Regions from separate parts of the Blautia sp. MSJ-36 genome, predicted to be linked through region 2. Evidence: predicted binding sites of a transcription regulator. Region 2 holds the regulator's gene; each other region holds the start of a gene.
What was found. Region 2 encodes Rex, which represses fermentation and respiration genes when NADH is low (regulators of the CRP and FNR family bind a similar motif). Its sites were predicted from a motif close to ATTGTTAANTANTTAACAAT; they were not measured.

Region 1: a site for Rex is predicted at 1,952-1,971, ahead of gap (type I glyceraldehyde-3-phosphate dehydrogenase). Genes of this name have one in related genera too.
Region 3: a site for Rex is predicted at 2,031-2,050, ahead of KQI39_RS14195 (4Fe-4S dicluster domain-containing protein). Genes of this name have one in related genera too.

The regions. Positions count from the first base shown of each region.
Region 1 is NZ_JAHLPQ010000022.1:14,105-20,107, forward strand. It holds gene KQI39_RS13135 (phosphoglycerate kinase) at 1-702, opposite strand, end outside; gene gap (type I glyceraldehyde-3-phosphate dehydrogenase) at 889-1,908, opposite strand; gene KQI39_RS13145 (histidinol-phosphatase HisJ family protein) at 2,169-2,987, shown strand; gene KQI39_RS13150 (hypothetical protein) at 3,062-5,032, shown strand; gene KQI39_RS13155 (cation-translocating P-type ATPase) at 5,097-6,003, opposite strand, start outside.
Region 2 is NZ_JAHLPQ010000001.1:193,738-199,740, forward strand. It holds gene KQI39_RS00890 (YfhO family protein) at 1-1,458, opposite strand, end outside; gene KQI39_RS00895 (ABC-F family ATP-binding cassette domain-containing protein) at 1,497-3,413, opposite strand; gene KQI39_RS00900 (redox-sensing transcriptional repressor Rex) at 3,628-4,275, shown strand; gene KQI39_RS00905 (NAD(P)H-hydrate dehydratase) at 4,336-5,853, shown strand; gene alr (alanine racemase) at 5,850-6,003, shown strand, end outside.
Region 3 is NZ_JAHLPQ010000027.1:4,836-10,838, reverse strand. It holds gene KQI39_RS14195 (4Fe-4S dicluster domain-containing protein) at 379-1,887, opposite strand; gene KQI39_RS14190 (complex I 24 kDa subunit family protein) at 2,287-2,766, shown strand; gene KQI39_RS14185 (NADH-quinone oxidoreductase subunit NuoF) at 2,763-4,634, shown strand; gene KQI39_RS14180 ([FeFe] hydrogenase, group A) at 4,650-6,003, shown strand, end outside.

The sequences.
Region 1 (6,003 bases), on a different contig from region 2:
GCCCATAGCTTTGGAGAATGTATAGGACATTCCACCACCGATGATCAGTGTGTCTACCTTGTCAAGAAGGTTGTTGATAACGGAGATCTTGCTGGAAACCTTAGCACCGCCAAGGATTGCAACGAATGGTCTCTCCGGATTGTTTACAGCGTTTCCGAGGAAATCGATCTCTTTCTGCATCAGATATCCTACAACTGCTGTTTTCACATATTTGGTAACACCTACGTTGGAGCAGTGAGCTCTGTGAGCAGTTCCGAATGCATCGTTTACGAATACATCGCAGAGGGAAGCAAGATCTTCGCTGAACTTGTCTTCGTTCTTTGTCTCTTCTGCACGGTAACGTGTGTTCTCAAGAAGAACTACATCACCATCTTTCATCTCTGCTACAGCAGCTTTTGCGTTCGGTCCTACTACCTCAGGATCTGCTGCAAATTTAACTTCCTGGCCAAGAAGCTCGGAAAGACGAACTGCTACAGGTGCAAGAGAAAGCTCCGGTTTCGGCTCTCCCTTCGGTTTTCCAAGGTGGGAGCAGAGGATAACTTTTCCGCCGTCTGCGATCAGTTTCTTGATTGTAGGAAGAGCAGCTACAAGACGGTTCTCATCTGTGATCTTTCCGTCCTGAAGCGGAACGTTGAAGTCGCATCTTACAAGTACTTTCTGTCCTTTTACATTGATATCGTCAACACTTTTTTTGTTCAGCATCTCTATATCTCCTTAACTTTTATTTCTGCAAAAGCAGATGAATAAGGGCGAGCGGTATTGTTGTCCGCTCTGTTAACAGTCATTTCCTCAGACATTTTTTTGTTTGGTCTTTTGGAAAAAAAGGGCCCGGTCCTCTTCAGACCGGACCCTTTCTGAGTCTATTCTTCTACACCCGTTCGCAGAAAATTAAGCGTTCAGAAGTTTTCCGAAGTGCTTGATTGTACGAACCATCTGGCTTGTGTAGGAGTTCTCGTTGTCATACCAGGAAACTACCTGAACCTCTGTTGTGCCATTCTCAAGTGGAAGTACCATTGTCTGAGTAGCATCGAAGAGGGAACCAAATCTCATACCAACGATATCGCTGGATACGATCTCATCCTCGTTGTATCCGAAGGACTCATTGGAAGCTGCTTTCATAGCTGCGTTGATCTGCTCTTTAGTAACGTTTCCTTCAACTACTGCTGTAAGGATTGTTGTAGAACCTGTTGGGGTAGGTACACGCTGTGCAGAACCGATAAGTTTGCCGTTAAGCTCTGGGATAACAAGTCCGATAGCTTTAGCAGCACCTGTGCTGTTCGGAACGATGTTAACTGCAGCTGCACGGGATCTTCTCAGATCGCCTTTTCTCTGCGGTCCGTCAAGTGTCATCTGATCGCCTGTGTAAGCGTGGATTGTGCACATGATACCGGATTTGATCGGTGCAAGATCGTTAAGAGCCTTAGCCATTGGTGCAAGGCAGTTTGTTGTACAGGAAGCTGCGGAGATGATCTTGTCCTCGTTTGTAAGACCCTGATGGTTTACGTTGTAAACGATTGTCTTAAGGTCGTTTCCAGCCGGAGCGGAAATAACTACGTGCTTAGCACCTGCATCGATATGAGCCTGAGCTTTGTCTTTGGATGTGTAGAAACCTGTGCACTCAAGAACTACGTCTACACCGATCTCTCCCCATGGAAGCTCTGCAGCGTTAGCCTTAGCATAGATTTTGATCTCTTTTCCGTCTACTGTGATGGAATCCTCGCCTGCTGTTACTTTATCAGCAAGAGCATATCTTCCCTGTGTAGAATCATATTTTAATAAGTGAGCAAGCATCTTAGGAGATGTAAGATCGTTGATTGCTACGATCTCAAATCCTTCTGCTCCAAACATCTGACGGAATGCAAGACGACCGATACGTCCAAAACCATTAATTGCAACTTTTACTGCCATGATAAATTCCTCCTATGAATTGAATGGTGATTTAAATCGTTCCTTTGTTAAAGAAACATCAACCTGTCTCATATTGTACCTAATTCCAAACAAAAATTCAAGAGCTATTTATAAAAAAGCACATTAAAATAAATATTAAGAAAATTTCCGAAAAATGTGTTATAATTCTGTGAGAGAAATTTCTGTCCTGCCAGCTGTAACACAACAAGCAGGTACAGCAGCTGTTACACACTACACAGACTTGAATATGGAGGTACAAAATGGGCCAGAAAATTTTATGGGACTGCCATATGCACTCCTCTTTTTCCGCAGATTCCGAAACACCCATGGAAAATATGATCCAGGCCGCAGTTGATAATGGTCTTACAGGAATCTGTTTTACGGAACACCTTGATCCGGATTACCCGGAAACGCCGGAAAATCTGGACTTTTCCCTGGATATCCCGGCATACCGCCAGCGTCTTTTTGAACTGGCTGATGCTTTTCGGGACCAGATCACTGTAAATTTCGGAATCGAACTTGGACTTCAGCCCCATCTTTCTGAATCTTTCTCCGGACTTCTGAAAGAAATCCCCTTCGATTTTGTTATTGGTTCTTCTCATGTCGTACACGGATACGATCCCTATTATCCTTCTTATTTTGAGGGACGGAAAGAATCCGCCTGCTATATGGAATATTTTGAATCCATTCTGGAAAATGTCGCTGCCTTTGATGAAATGGATGTCTACGGACATATTGATTATGTGGTGCGTTACGGCCCCAATCAGAACCGTCAGTACTCTTATGGCCGCTATAAAGAAATCCTGGATGAAATTCTCCGCACACTGATCCGTAAGAACATTGGAATCGAATTAAATACCGGCGGTTATCACTACGGCCTTGGCGAGCCAAATCCATGTGTAAATGTAATCCGCCGCTATCATGAACTTGGCGGTGAAATTATTACCATCGGTGCAGACGCCCACACCCCGGATAAAATCGCCTATGCTTTTGACAAAGCAGCAGATGTTCTCCGTGAATGCGGCTTTTCCTATTATACTGTGTTTAAAAACCGTCAGCCGGTTTTCCATAAGCTGTAGATCTATTTCTCTCTCCGGTCAGAGAGTTTACATTTTTATACCGAAAATACCATTTATCTAAGGAGGAACTCTATATGTCAACAAAAAGACTCCAGAAAAAGAAAGCTGCCATGCAGGCAAAAAAAGAACAGCAGCTGAAGAAAAATACAGTTGCTGCTAAAATTGAAACTTCTAAGACAGAACCACCGAAAGTAGGAACAAGCAAAACCGAACCGGTCAAAGTCGAGACTTCCAAGACTGAGCCACTCAAGGTGGAAACCTCCAAGACCGAGCCAATCAAAGTCGAGACTTCCAAGACCGAGCCGATCAAGGTGGAAACCTCAAAAACCGAACCGATCAAAGTCACAACTGCAAAGACCGAACCGGCAAAAGTAACTACTTCCAAAACAGAACCTCTGAAAGTTGAGACTTCCAAAGAAGACACCGCCTACGATGCCCTCTACGAGAAACGCCTGAACCACTACTACAATGATCTGAAATGGCTCTACTGCGAGCTGTTCCGTAATCATCCGGAGGTTTCCGGCACATTCTCAAGCCTCACAAAGAAGATGAAAGAGATCTACCGTGAGCGTTCTCTTTCCATGAAAGAAGCTGACCAGAACTGTGCTGCGGATCCGGAATGGTTCCGTAAGACCACGTTCACCGGAATGGCTGTAAATCCTGCGGATTTCGCAGATACCCTTGCCGGACTGTCCAGTAAGCTGGACTATATCAGTGAATGCAAGGCAGACACTCTGTACCTGACAGATCTTTTCCAGGCAACTTCCAACTGCTCTCTTCGCATTATCCCGGAGATTGGAAGTTCAGAAGATCTGCACGACCTTGCAGTTAACTGCCAGAAAGCAGGTATCCGCCTGGCTCTTGAAATCCCGTTAAGCCTTTCTGTGGACGACCCACAGTCCGGTGCTCCATGTGTACTTCAGACTCCGGCCTTTTTCAATGCAATGCTTCTCCAGATCCTGGAACTTGCAAATGAGGGGGCTTCTGTATTCAGCCTTGGTGTCCTCCCTGTGATGAACAGCGAAAACCTCTGGAAGCTGCATTCCCTTCTCCGTATGACACGAATGGTCTGCGAGATCGTATGCCCAGGAGTCCTTCTCCTTGGCGAGACAGACCGCACCCCTTCCGAAGCAGCTGCATTCGGCGGAACTTCCGATATGCCGGAACTTCACATTGTAAACAGCACACAGCTGATGTCCGATATCTGGCACACGGTTGCCACAAAGGATACTGCTCTTCTCCGCCACGGAATTGATAAGACTGCCAATCTTCCACAGGCACCGGTATTTCAGAATTATCTCCGCAACCGCAACACGGTACGCTGGAATCTGGACTATGATTTTCTGAAAGACAGCTTTATCACAGAAGGCCCTCACAGAGATTATCTGAATGAATTCCTCGCCGGTCTTTTCCCGGATTCTTTTGCCCGGGGCGAGATCTATGTAAATCCGGAAACCGAAGAAGCAGAACTCTGTGGAACAACTGCCTCCCTTGCAGGAATCGAACGTTTTGATTATGAAGGAAATGCCGATGGTGTCAGCCGCGGAATCCGCTATGACGTAACACTCCACGCACTGCTTCTTTCCCTTCCAGGAATTCCGGTACTTCGAAGCGGTGACGAAGTCGGACAACTGAACGATTACACCTACAAAACCGACACTTCCAAGGCTTCTGATCCCCGCTGGCTCCACAACGGACGCTTCAACTGGACACTTGCCCAGAACAGAGCCGATGCCGAAACGATCCAGGGACGTATCTTTAACAGCCTAGAACAGCTGGAATCCATCCGCGCCAGCCATCCGGTATTTGCACCAGATGTTCCTGCACACACACTGGAAACCTGGGAAAAATCCCTCCTTGCCCTGGTAAAAGAAACTTCTGAAGAAAAACTGATCTGCATCTACAACTTCAGCGACCAGGACAAAGTAGCCTGGATCAACGAGCAGGACGGTACTTACACAGATCTCCTTACCGGAGTTCAGAGAGACGCTCAGGCCGTAGAGCTCCCTGCCTTTGGATTTATCTGGCTTATGCATACGAAATAACGATTTCCACCCAAAAGGACACTGCCCGTAAAATGGCAGTGTCCTTTTACATTTCTCATATTTTTTATTTTCTCAGCTTATCAATGAATGCGGCAAATTTCCCCTGCTCTCCCTTATCCAGCGAACGGCTGTAGATATTCTTGATCCAGGCCGTAATCACATCGATCAGGATCGGAGAAAACGTCATCAGAAGGAATACCAGAATGATCATTCCAAATTCCAGGGATCCCAGAGTCAGCAGATTCTGCAGAATCACGGCTGCCCCGAAAAAGATCACCTGCATACTGTAAATAATCACCTTACGATAGGTATTCAAAGGTGCGTAAACCGTCTTAAGTGCCGCCATATAATTCCAACCTGTTACAAGCACACAAGCCGTATTCAGCATTGCATTGGAATGATATACATTCTGACATACCAGCATCACGCTGAACACACAGCCTGTGATCGTCACAGCGGCCGGAAATGCATTCATAAACACGTGACGCAAAAATGTGTGGTCAATCTTCTCATAATTGTTCTCCTGGGCCAGAAGAAACGTAGGAATGCCAACTGCACAGGCACTGATCAGAGACATCTGAATCGGTTCAAAAGGATAGGAATCCCCAAAGAAGATCGTGATCAGTGACAGCAGCACGGAAAAAATCGTCTTGATCAGAAACATGGATGCTGCAGTACGGATATTATTTACAACCCGTCGTCCCTGATTCACGATCTCCGGCATCGCCGCAAAATTGGAATCCAGCAATACCACATTTGCAATATTCTTGGCCGCATCACTACCCTCAGCCATGGCAATACTACAGTCTGCCTCTTTAAGAGCCAGAACATCGTTTACGCCATCACCGGTCATTGCAACCGTATGCTTCTGTGCCTGCAAAGACTTCACCATCGCCTGCTTCTGCTGCGGTGTCACACGTCCGAACACACTGTATATTGCAACTGCCTCGTCCATCTGTTCCTGGGTTGTG
Region 2 (6,003 bases):
ATAAGCGGTGTACTGGCTGTTTTCGTCAGCATGGTAATCATTCATCAGAAAGCTGGCGTTAACTGCCAGTTCTGAAAGGATGATTCCTGTACAAAGCAGAGTGATAACTGCTTTTTTCCATGATTTGAAATTCCGGCTGTACATAAAAAGTCTCACAGAAATCAAGGTAACTGCAGCGTAAAAGACGGTCAGATAGATTTTTGATGTATGTTCACCGGGGTGAATATTATCCAGAAAAAACAGAAGAACCGAAAAAATGATCCATCCTCTGGAAAGAAGAACTGCGGTATGGTCATCCAAGTAAATCAGATAAAAACAGGCAGCCAGAAAGATCAGAGCGGCAATTCCCACATAGGAATATCTGCACCAGTAACTTTCCACAGTTTTGAACAATGAAAATACCATATAAAAAGGTTTCCAGTAAAAAATCAGTGCTATGACAGCAAGAAAACAGGCCAGCATACTTTTTTTCTGTGCAGATAACGTAGAAGAAAGAAAAAGGGCAATAACCGCCAGGATTACCAGAGTACCACAGAACAGAGAAGTACTGTTTGGAGTACTGTGCGCGCCCAGGTGGTAACTTTCCAGAATGGTGGGAAGCTGTCCGACGAAAGAAAAATCCTTCAATGCTGCAAGGTCCAGAGAACCACGGTTGGAATTTCCCATGGCAAGTACAGTGGGTAAAAACAGAACCGCGCTGCACATAAGCCCCAGAAACATAGAGAGGCCATAACGGAATATCATGACCAGGGCTTTTCGTGGAATATGGCTGTATTTTCTTGATGATCCCAGAAAATATAAGGCAAGTTCAAAAAGAAACCACAGGGCGGAAAATACACAGTTGATACCACCGCTGTACCAGTTAAAAAGAATCGACAATGCCACCCAGACAGAAAGCTTCCAGATGGATGATCCATGTATGATCTGATAGGTTCCCAGAAGAATCAGCGGAAGAAGATAGACACCGTCAATCCACATGATATTACTGCTCTGGGCAATGGTATACTGGCAAAGACCGTAACAGCAGGATAAAAGGACAACAAAAAAAGTTCTTGCAGATTCCGTGTTTTCTGTCAGATATTTCCGGAAGCGGTTTACAAGAAAAATACTGAAGGTCATGGAAGCCAGAGATAATTTCAGCAGTACCAGGATGTCAAAAAATGAATGGAGATTTTCTTTTGGAAAAAAGACACTCAGAAGCATAAACGGGGAGGAAAGATAATAGCTGAAAACAGCGATATTGGTACCTCCCAGTGTTTTTCCAAATGTATAAAAAATGCTGTTTTTCTGCGCCAGAACATCCTTGAAATAAGCATAAAAATCCAGATACTGAATGCTGGCATCATCCACAGCCAGTGATTTGTTGCCAAAAGGGGCATAGCCACAGGTGATAAATAAAATCAGTAAAACTGCAAAAGTAAGACCAAATGCAGAAAAATAAATGCGCTTCTTTTTCACAGGTTCCTCCTCCGGGATGATTATAACAGAGCTGGCCGTCAGGCCAGCTCTTCCCATTTTTCATAAAGTTCTTCCAGTTCTTCCGAAATGGCAGCTTTTTCACGGCTTAATTTGGTACATTCTGCCACGTTGGTGCAGACATCCGGGAGAACCATGGTATCGTCAATTTCCTTATCTCTTGTTTCCAGTTCCTCAATGCGGGCTTCCACTTTTTTCAGTTCTGCTTCCCGTTTTCGTTTCTTCGCCTGTTCTTCTTTCATCTGCTGCCAGGAAAGTTTGTTTTCGGAAACCGTTTTTTCTTCCTGAGGGGCCTCGGGAGAATCAATTCCCGGAGCATAGGCGCTGGTCAGTTCTTCTTTTTTCTCCAGATAGTAATCATAATCGCCAATGTAATTGACCACAGCCTGATTGGTAAGTTCCATGATCCTGGTTGCGGTCTGATTGATGAAATAACGGTCATGGGAGACATAAAGGACAGTACCGGTGTAACTTACCAGTGCTTCTTCAAGGATTTCCTTGGAAGCGATATCCAGATGGTTGGTAGGCTCATCCAGAATCAGGAAATTGGCTTCGGAGAGCATCAGCTTGGCAAGGGAAACACGGCCTCGTTCTCCACCGGAAAGTGCGGAGATTTCTTTAAATACATCGTCTCCGGTAAAAAGAAATGCTGCAAGCATATTTCGGATTTCGGTCTCTGTAAGAGTCGGATACGTATCGGAAATCTCCTGGAAAATAGTCTTATCCATATGAAGAACATGATGTTCCTGGTCATAATAACCGATCTGCACCTTGGAACCAAGAGAAAATTTTCCGGCATCTGCTTCGAGAAGACCATTGATAATTTTCAGCATGGTAGTTTTGCCGGTTCCGTTGTTTCCGATCAGTGCCACACGTTCGCCACGTTTGATATCAAAAGAAATATCGGAGAACAGAGTCTGTCCCGGAAATGCCTTGGAGAGTTCCTCCACATGCAGGACATCGTTTCCACTTAATACACGGGGTTCCAGGGAAATCCGCATACGATCCTGAATTTCCAGAGGTTTTTCGATACGCTGTACACGATCCAGCATCTTCTCACGGCTTTCGGCACGTTTGATAGATTTTTCTCTGTTAAAGGACTTCAGTTTGGCAATGACTGCTTCCTGATGTTTGATGTCTCTCTGCTGATTTAAGTATGCCTTGTACTGGGCATCGCGTAGCTGGGCTTTTTTAAGAGCATAAGCAGAGTAGTTTCCACTGTAGACACGGGTCTGTCCGGCCTCAATCTCCACTACCTTTGTGACAACTTTATCAAGGAAATAACGGTCATGGGAGACAATAAATACAGCTCCCGGATAATTCAGAAGGTAGGTTTCCAGCCATGAGATACTTTCCATATCCAGGTGGTTGGTAGGCTCATCCAGAAGCAGGATATCCGGTTTGGAGAGAAGCATCTTGCCAAGGGCAACACGGGTTTTCTGCCCTCCGGAAAGCGTCTCGATCTGTTTGTCAAAATCCTCTTCTGTAAAACCAAGACCCTTTAAAACACCGGTCAGTTCACTTTTGTAGGCATAACCGTTTTCCAGTTCAAACTGATGGGTAAGACGGGTGTAAGTCTCCATCAGACGGTTCAGGTCCTCGCCCTGTACATGGTTCATTTCCTGCTCCAGATTACGGATGCGGCGTTCCATATCAATGATGTGCTGCTTGGTGGTAAGAAGTTCTTCATAAATCGTATGGTGCCCGTGAATGTCCTGATACTGGGCCAGATAGCCGATATTTTTGTCACGTGCAAGAACAACATTGCCGGAATCAGCGGAAATTTCCTGCATGATGATCCGAAGAAGGGTTGTTTTTCCTGCACCGTTGCATCCGATAAGGGCCGCTTTTTCCCGGTCTTCAATATGGAAGGATGCGTCATTTAAAATTACTTTTTCGCCAAAGGCTTTGCATATATTCTGACATGATAAAATCATAAAAACTGTCCTCCTGTATAAAGAATTGTCTCTGTCTGGTCATAAAACAGGGAAAATCCTCCACCTATTATAACGGAAACCGCCAGGATTTCAAAGAAAAAATCAATTTTTTAAAAAAATATGAAGAAATTTGTACAGAACTCACAACTTTAATTGACAGGAAAATGTCAATTCGGTATAATTAACCTAGTGTAAGGTAAGGAGGAGAACTATCGTGGAGACAAAACAAATCTCGAAAGCGGTGATTAAGCGTCTGCCACGCTATTACCGCTACTTAGGAGAGCTGATGGAAGACAATGTAGAGCGTATTTCTTCCAATGAATTAAGTAAGAAGATGCATACCACAGCTTCCCAGATCCGTCAGGATCTCAATAATTTCGGCGGTTTCGGGCAGCAGGGGTATGGCTATAATGTACATTATCTTTATACGGAAATTGGTAAAATTCTCGGATTGGACATCGTTCATCCGATGATCATTTTAGGTGCCGGTAATCTGGGACAGGCACTTGCCAATTATGTGGACTTTGAGAAACGTGGCTTCAAGCTGGTGGGAATTTTTGATGTAAATCCTGTGCTTGAGGGTATTGCAGTCCGCGGACTTGAGATTCAGATGCTCAGTGAACTTCCGTTTTTCCTGAGAGAAAATAATGTAGAGATTGCAATTCTCACTCTTCCGAAGAACAAAGCCAAAGAAATGGCAGATATTCTGGTGGAGAACGGAATCAAAGCAATCTGGAATTTTGCACATCTTGATCTGGAGACACCGGATGATGTAATTGTGGAGAACGTGCATCTTTCCGAAAGTCTTATGACACTGTCTTATAATCTGAGTAAATACAGGCAGGAGCATGTGGAAAAGTAGAAAGTGTTAAGCTGCCGGAAACGGCAGCTTTCTCTATTAAGAGGGGAGGCAGGGCACAGCATGAAAAAAATTGTTACCTGCGAGGAGATGAAGAAGCTGGATGGTGCCACCATTCATCATATCGGAGTGGCATCAGAAGTTCTGATGGAGCGGGCAGCACTGAAAGTAGTAGAAGAAATAGAGAAATATCTCGAAAAAAATGAAAGAATACTGGTTGTATGCGGAAGCGGCAATAACGGAGGCGATGGTATTGCCGTTGCCAGACTGCTTTATCTGAAGGGAATCCGGGCAGAATTCTGCATGGTCGGAAACAAAGACAAAATGACCAGAGAAACGGTGCTTCAGTATAAAATTGCCACAGGATATCAGGTCCCGGAAGTGAATAACCCGGACTGGAGTGAATATACTACTATAGTAGATGCCGTGTTTGGCGTAGGCCTGGTGCGTCCGATCGAGGGACATTATGCGGAAGTTATTCATGAGATGAACAGTGCCCGGGCAAAAAAGATCGCTGTTGACATCCCATCAGGAGTAAACGGAGATACAGGCCTGGAAATGGGAATTGCCTTCAGCGCGGATCTGACTGTTACGTTTGGTTACCGGAAAAGAGGACTTTGCTTTTATCCGGGCAGATTGTATGCAGGAAAGATTGTTACCGCTGATATCGGAATCTATGAGCAGGAAGCTGTAAAGGCATCTGCATGTTGTCTGGAGCAGGAAGACCTGAAACTGTTTCCGGAGCGTGATCCCGGCGGAAATAAGGGAACTTTTGGAAAAATTCTATTTGTTGCCGGAAGCGAGGGAATGTGCGGGGCTGCTTATTTAAGCGCCAGTGCTGCTCTTCATGCCGGGGCGGGAATGGTAAAAATTCAGACAGTAGAAGAAAACAGGATTCCATTGCAGATTCTTCTTCCGGAGGCTATGGTATGCACCCGGTTTGATGAGGAATCCAACGAACAGCTTCTTTCCTGGTGTGATATCCTTGTGATTGGACCGGGACTGGGAACATCGGGGGCCAGCCGTGAGAGAGAACAGTGGTTTCTTACGGCAGCCGCCCGGGAGAAAAAGCCACTGATTCTGGATGCAGACGGACTGAATCTTCTGGCAATGCATCCTCAGTGGAAGGAATTCCTGGGTGAAAATGTTATTCTGACGCCGCATATCGGTGAGATGAGCAGACTTTGTGTAAGAACCATATCGGAAATCCAGGGAACAATTGCACAGACCGCAGTGGACTATGCGAAAGAAACCGGTACCGTATGTGTCCTGAAAGATGCCTGTACAGTAATTACAGATGGGAAAGGCGATCTGTATTTGAACCTTTCCGGTAATTCCGGTATGGCAACTGCCGGAAGCGGAGATGTGCTTTCCGGGCTTCTGGCAGGAGTATTATGTATGTATCTGAAAACGGAGGAACATCCCTCCATGGTTTTAAAGGCCGCGTTAGGTGTTTATCTTCACGGACTTTGCGGCGATCTTGCAGCCGCTGAAAAAGGAAAGCGCAGTATGCTGGCAGGCGATATCATTGAATATCTGCCCCAGGCTTTAGCGATAGGTGAAGAGGAGTCAAAATCATGAAAAAATACGAGAGAGTCAAGGCACTGGTATCTCTGGATGCCATTGCTCATAATTTTGAGGAAATGCACAGAAATGTGAAAGAAGGAACAAAAATCATTGCAGTGATCAAGGCGGATGGCTATGGCCATGGTGCGAGAGCAATTGCACATC
Region 3 (6,003 bases), on a different contig from region 2:
GCCGGGCTTCGTCGGTGGCTGGTTCTAAGGCGCCGGGATTCTGCTAAAACCATTTTCCAAAAGCCAGAACTTGCGGCTTTTGCCGCTCAGACAGCTGACTTTTGAAAAATAACGCAGAAGTCCCGCCGCCTAAGATCCAGCACACCTCCTGCAGAGTCGTCCGCAGACAGAACCTCACTCCCTTCCGGGCCTGTGTGTTGGCCGTGGTAGGCTGTCTGGCTATACGGTAGGATGTGGATGAGGGACGGAGGCGGGCTTTGCCCTGTCCTGGTTGATAAAAATGGAGATGTAACCTTGAGGTTTAATTAAGGTTTCATCTCCGTTTTTGGTTTCGTATAAAATATTTCTGGGAATTATCTGGAAAAATATTTCGATATATTAGTTCAGTTCCAGGTTCTCCAGTTCCTGTGAGGGAAGCTTGGGTTCTGAGGTGTCTACGTATTTTTTGAGGGCTTTGGAGGTTTTGGCAAAGCCGGCATTGGTTCCGGCGCCGCCGATGCAGCCTCCTGGGCAGGCCATGCCTTCGATCATGCAGTTTTTGATCTTGCCGGCTTTGGCGAGGGTGAGGACTTTTTTGCATTCGGAAAGGCTTTCTGCGTGTTCGATGTGTACGGGTACGTCGGGGTAGTATTCTTTCAGGCAGTTTTCGATGGCTCCGGCTACGCCGCCTGCGATGGCGTAGCCTCTTCCAGCTGCAGTTGCGGCCTGGGTTTCTTCCGGTAGTTCTTCGCAGGCGGATGGGGTGATGTTTTTGGCATCAAAGAGGCCCCAGAGTTCTTCGAAGGTGATTACGAAGTCTACGTCACTTCTTACGGAATGGCGCATGGCTTCCAGTTTTTTGGAGGCGCATGGTCCGATGAAGACTACTTTTGCGTTAGGGTGTTCTTTTTTTACAATGCGTGCGGTTGCTACCATCGGGGTCAGCTCCTGGGAGATGTTATCGATCATGGCCGGGAAGTATTTCTTTGCCATGACGGACCAGGACGGGCAGCAGGAGGTGAGGAGGAACGGAAGATTGCCGGTTGCTACTTCTTTGGCGTAGTGGTGTGCCTCGGAGATGCAGCCGATGTCTGCGCCCAGTGCTACCTCATAAATGTTTGAGAAGCCCAGCTGTTTAAGGGCGGAGCGGAATTTGCCCGGGGTGACGTCTTCGCCGAACTGGTTGATGTAGGCGGGAGCGATTTCTGCAATGATCTCGGTTCCTTCGCGAAGGGCGTGGGACAGCTGGAAAATCTGGGATTTGTCGGAGATGGCTCCGAATGGGCAGCTGACCATGCACATGCCACAGGATACGCATTTGTCCTGATTGATGGATGCGCGTCCCTGTTCGTCGCTTTCGATGGCTTTTACGCCGCAGGCGCGTTCGCAGGGACGTTCTTTGTGGGCGATGGCGTCGTAGGGACAGACGGATTTGCATCTTCCGCAGTGGATGCATTTGTCCTGGTCGATAAAAGATTTTCCGTCTACCATGGAGATGGCGCCTTTGGGACAGGTGAGCATACAGGGATGTGCGACGCAGCCGCGGCACATGTTGCTGACTTCGTATTTGTTGGATTCGCATGCGGAACATGCAGAAGGGATCACCTGCATAAGAGGTGGTTCGTAATATTTCTCATCAATGTTGCTGGCTTTTACGCCGTCAGTCAGATGGACGGAACGGTTCTCCGGACGGAGAGAAAGGCCCATGGCCAGGCGGACACGTTCGCTTGCAACAGCTCTTTCGCGGTAGATACTTTCACGGTATTTCGCACGTTCTTCTACAATATTGTAGGGAATGGATTCAATATCGTGGATCAGGGATTCGTCCGTGGATTCAAATCCGATCTTTGCAATTTCTGTAAAAATTTTGCGTCGGATCTGTTTAACTGGTGTGTCGAGATTTCGCATAGAGGTTCTCCTTTTCAAAATAAGATTAATAAAATGTTTTCCACGCACTTTTCTTTCATATTAAAGTAAATGAGAAATAAAATCAATAAAAGGAAATGTTTTTTACCAGGAACATAAAAGAAATTTGTTTCTTTATTATCACAGCTGTTAAAAATTGAACATTTTTTAGAGAAAATAGACACAAAATCAGTAAGTCATTGTAAACTTTTCGATATATTCTGAAAAAACTGAAAAAAGCACTTGTGGAAAATGACGATATAAGTTATAATTAAAAGCACAAAAATAGTGCAAAATAATGGTTTGCATAAACGCGGGGCACTGACAGAGTGTTAAAGGATTAACCTGTAGTGGAACAGGTTGATCAAGTGGAAAATCTATGAGAAACAAGGAGGGAACCGAATGTTAGACCAGACGTATTACAAGAAAACGGATGAGATCATCGAGCACTACGGCCGGAAAGCTGCATCACTGATTCCGATCATGCAGGATATCCAGGCTGAGTATCGTTATCTTCCGGGAGAGCTTCTTACTTATGTTGCGGAACAGATTGGTGTAAAAGAAGCGAAGGCGTACAGTGTAGCCACTTTCTATGAGAACTTTTCCTTTGAGCCGAAGGGCAAGTACATCATCAAGGTATGTGATGGTACTGCCTGTCATGTACGTAAGTCCATGCCTGTTAAGGAAGCCATGCTGAAAGAGCTTGGACTGACCCATAAGAAACATACAACGGATGATATGCTTTTTACAGTTGAGACTGTTTCCTGTCTGGGTGCATGTGGACTGGCGCCGACACTGACTGTAAATGATGAAGTTCACCCGAAAATGACTCCTGAGAAGGCTGTTGAGCTTTTAAATGAATTGAGAGGTGAGAGCGTATGAGTATAACCAGTATGGAAGATCTGAAAAACAAACAGGCTGAGGTTAAGAAGAATCTTGATGGCTATACCTGCCGTGTTCTCGTCTGTTCCGGTACCGGATGTATCGCTTCCGGTGCTCAGAAGATTTACGAAGAAATGTCAAGACTCTGTGAGGGTATCGAGGGTGTTGCGGTTGAGATGCAGAAAGATGTTCCTCATGTAGGTATCGTTAAGACCGGATGCCAGGGCTTATGTGAACTTGGACCTCTTATGAGAATTGAGCCATATGATTATCAGTATGTTCATGTTCAGGTAGATGACTGCCGCGAGATCGTAGAGAAAACCGTGATCTGCGGACTGCCGGTTGACCGTCTGTTCTATCGTCACAATGATGAGGCCTGTCCACATCCAAGCGATATTCCGTTCCTGAACCAGCAGACAAGAATCGTTCTTGAGAACTGTGGTAAGATCGATGCAGAGTCTATTGATGAATATATTTCCGTAGGTGGATTTTCCGCTATGGCGAAGGCTTTCTTTGAGATGACCCCACAGGGCGTTATTGATGAGATTACGAAATCTGGTCTTCGTGGCCGTGGCGGTGCAGGTTTCCCTGCAGGCAAGAAATGGTCACAGGTAGCACGCCAGCCGGAGAAAGTACGCTATGTAGTATGTAATGGTGATGAGGGTGACCCGGGAGCTTTCATGGATGGTTCCGTAATGGAAGGTGATCCGTATAAGATGATTGAGGGTATGGTGATCGCCGCTTATGCAGTAGGCGCAGAAGACGGTTACATCTATGTACGTGCCGAGTATCCTCTTTCTGTACAGAGACTTCGAATGGCCATTGAGCAGGCAGAGTCTTATGGCCTCCTTGGTGATAATATCCTTGGTTCCGGTATTAATTTCCACTTACATATCAACCGTGGTGCCGGAGCATTCGTATGTGGTGAAGGTTCTGCCCTGACTGCATCCATCGAGGGTAACAGAGGTATGCCTCGAGTAAAACCTCCGAGAACTGTTGAACAGGGTCTGTGGGGCAAACCTACGGTTCTGAATAACGTAGAGACTTATGCCAACGTACCGAAAATCATCCTTCAGGGTGCTGACTGGTTCCATACCATCGGTACAGAGGGAAGCCCTGGAACCAAGACTTTCTCGCTTACCGGTTCTATTGAGAACACCGGTCTTATTGAGGTTCCGATGGGAACAAGCCTCCGTCATATCATTTATGATATCGGTGGCGGTCTTAAGAGTGGTGCTGCATTTAAGGGTGTACAGATCGGCGGTCCTTCCGGTGGATGTCTGATCGACGATCAGATCGATCATCCTCTTGATTTTGATTCTGTTAAGAAACTGGATGCCATCATGGGTTCCGGTGGACTTGTTGTTATGGATGAGAATACCTGTATGGTAGAGGTTGCACGTTTCTTCATGAGCTTTACACAGCGTGAGAGCTGCGGTAAATGTGTTCCTTGCCGTGAGGGTACCAAACGTATGCTTGAGATCCTGGAGAAGATCGTTGCAGGTAAAGGTGAACTTTCCGATCTGGATGAGCTGGAAGAACTTGCAAACATGGTTCAGAGTATGGCTCTGTGTGGTCTTGGTAAGAGTGCACCGCTTCCGGTCATCAGTACTCTGAAGCGTTTCCGTGACGAATATGTAGAGCATATCGTAGATAAAAAATGCCGTGCGAAGGTCTGCACGGCGCTCCGTCAATTCCATATCAATCCTGAATTCTGTATCGGCTGCGGCAAATGTGCAAAGAACTGCCCTGCAGGCGCAATTTCAGGAAAGATCAAGCATCCACATGTAATCAACAACGACGTATGTATCAAATGCGGTTCCTGCAAGGATAACTGTAACTTTGATGCGATTTATGTGGAAGCATAGAAGGGAGGATATCTTATGGGTACAATGACAATTGACGGAAGAAAAGTAGAATTTACCGACGAAAAAAATGTCCTGACAGTCATCAGGAATGCCGGTATCAATATCCCCACACTGTGCTATCATTCAGAGGTTTCCACATTTGGTGCCTGTCGTCTCTGTACAGTTGAGGATGACAGAGGTAAGACATTTGCCTCCTGTTCCGAGCAGCCGAGAGACGGAATGGTTATCTATACCAACTCCGGCCGTATTAAGAAATATCGTAAACTGATCGTGGAATTACTTCTTGCAGCACATTGCCGTGACTGTACAACCTGTGTAAAGAGCGGTGAGTGTATCCTGCAGGAGCTGGCACATCGCCTTGGTGTACGTAACATCCGTTTTGAAAATACGAGAGAGCAGCATGAGATCGATGAAAGCTCACCGTCCATTATCCGTGATCCGAACAAATGTATCCTCTGCGGTAACTGTGTACGTGCCTGTGAGGAACTTCAGGGAATCGGAGCTCTTGGTTTTGCGTTCCGTGGAACTGAGGCTATGGTCATGCCTGCATTTAACAAGAAGATCACAGAAACACAGTGTGTAAACTGTGGACAGTGTCGTGTTTACTGCCCGACAGGAGCTATTTCCATCCGTACACATATGGACGAGGTATGGGATGCTCTGGCTGATAAGGATACCCGTGTGGTTGCACAGATCGCGCCGGCAGTCCGTGTTGCAGTTGGTGATCATTATGGCCTTGCCAAAGGCAGAAGTGTAATGGGCAAGATCGTAAATGCTCTTCATAAGATGGGCTTTGATGAAGTCTATGATACAACCTTCAGTGCTGACCTTACCATTATGGAAGAGACCAAGGAGTTCTTAAACAGAGTGGAAAAAGGCGAGAACCTTCCACTCCTGACTTCCTGCTGTCCGGCATGGGTGAAGTTCATCACCGATCAGTATAAAGAATATGTTCCGAATATCTCTACCTGCCGTTCCCCACAGGGAATGATGTCTGCGGTTATCAAGGAATACTTCCGTGATCCGGAGCATGCAGCAGGCAAGAAGACTGTTATGGTTTCCATTATGCCATGTACCGCCAAGAAAGCAGAGGCGATCCGCCCGAATAGCTTTACCGATGGCGAGCAGGATACCGATATCGTTATCACAACCACAGAGCTTCTCCGCATGATCGACAACTTTGGTCTTGATTTTGCGACACTGGATCCGGAAGCATGTGATATGCCGTTTGGATTTGGTTCCGGCGGTGGCGTTATCTTTGGTGTTACCGGTGGTGTTACCGAGGCAGTTCTTCGAAGACTGAGCCCGGATCACAGCAAGGAAGCCATGCATGAGATTGCAGAGTGCGGTGTTCGTGGTGAAGAGGGAA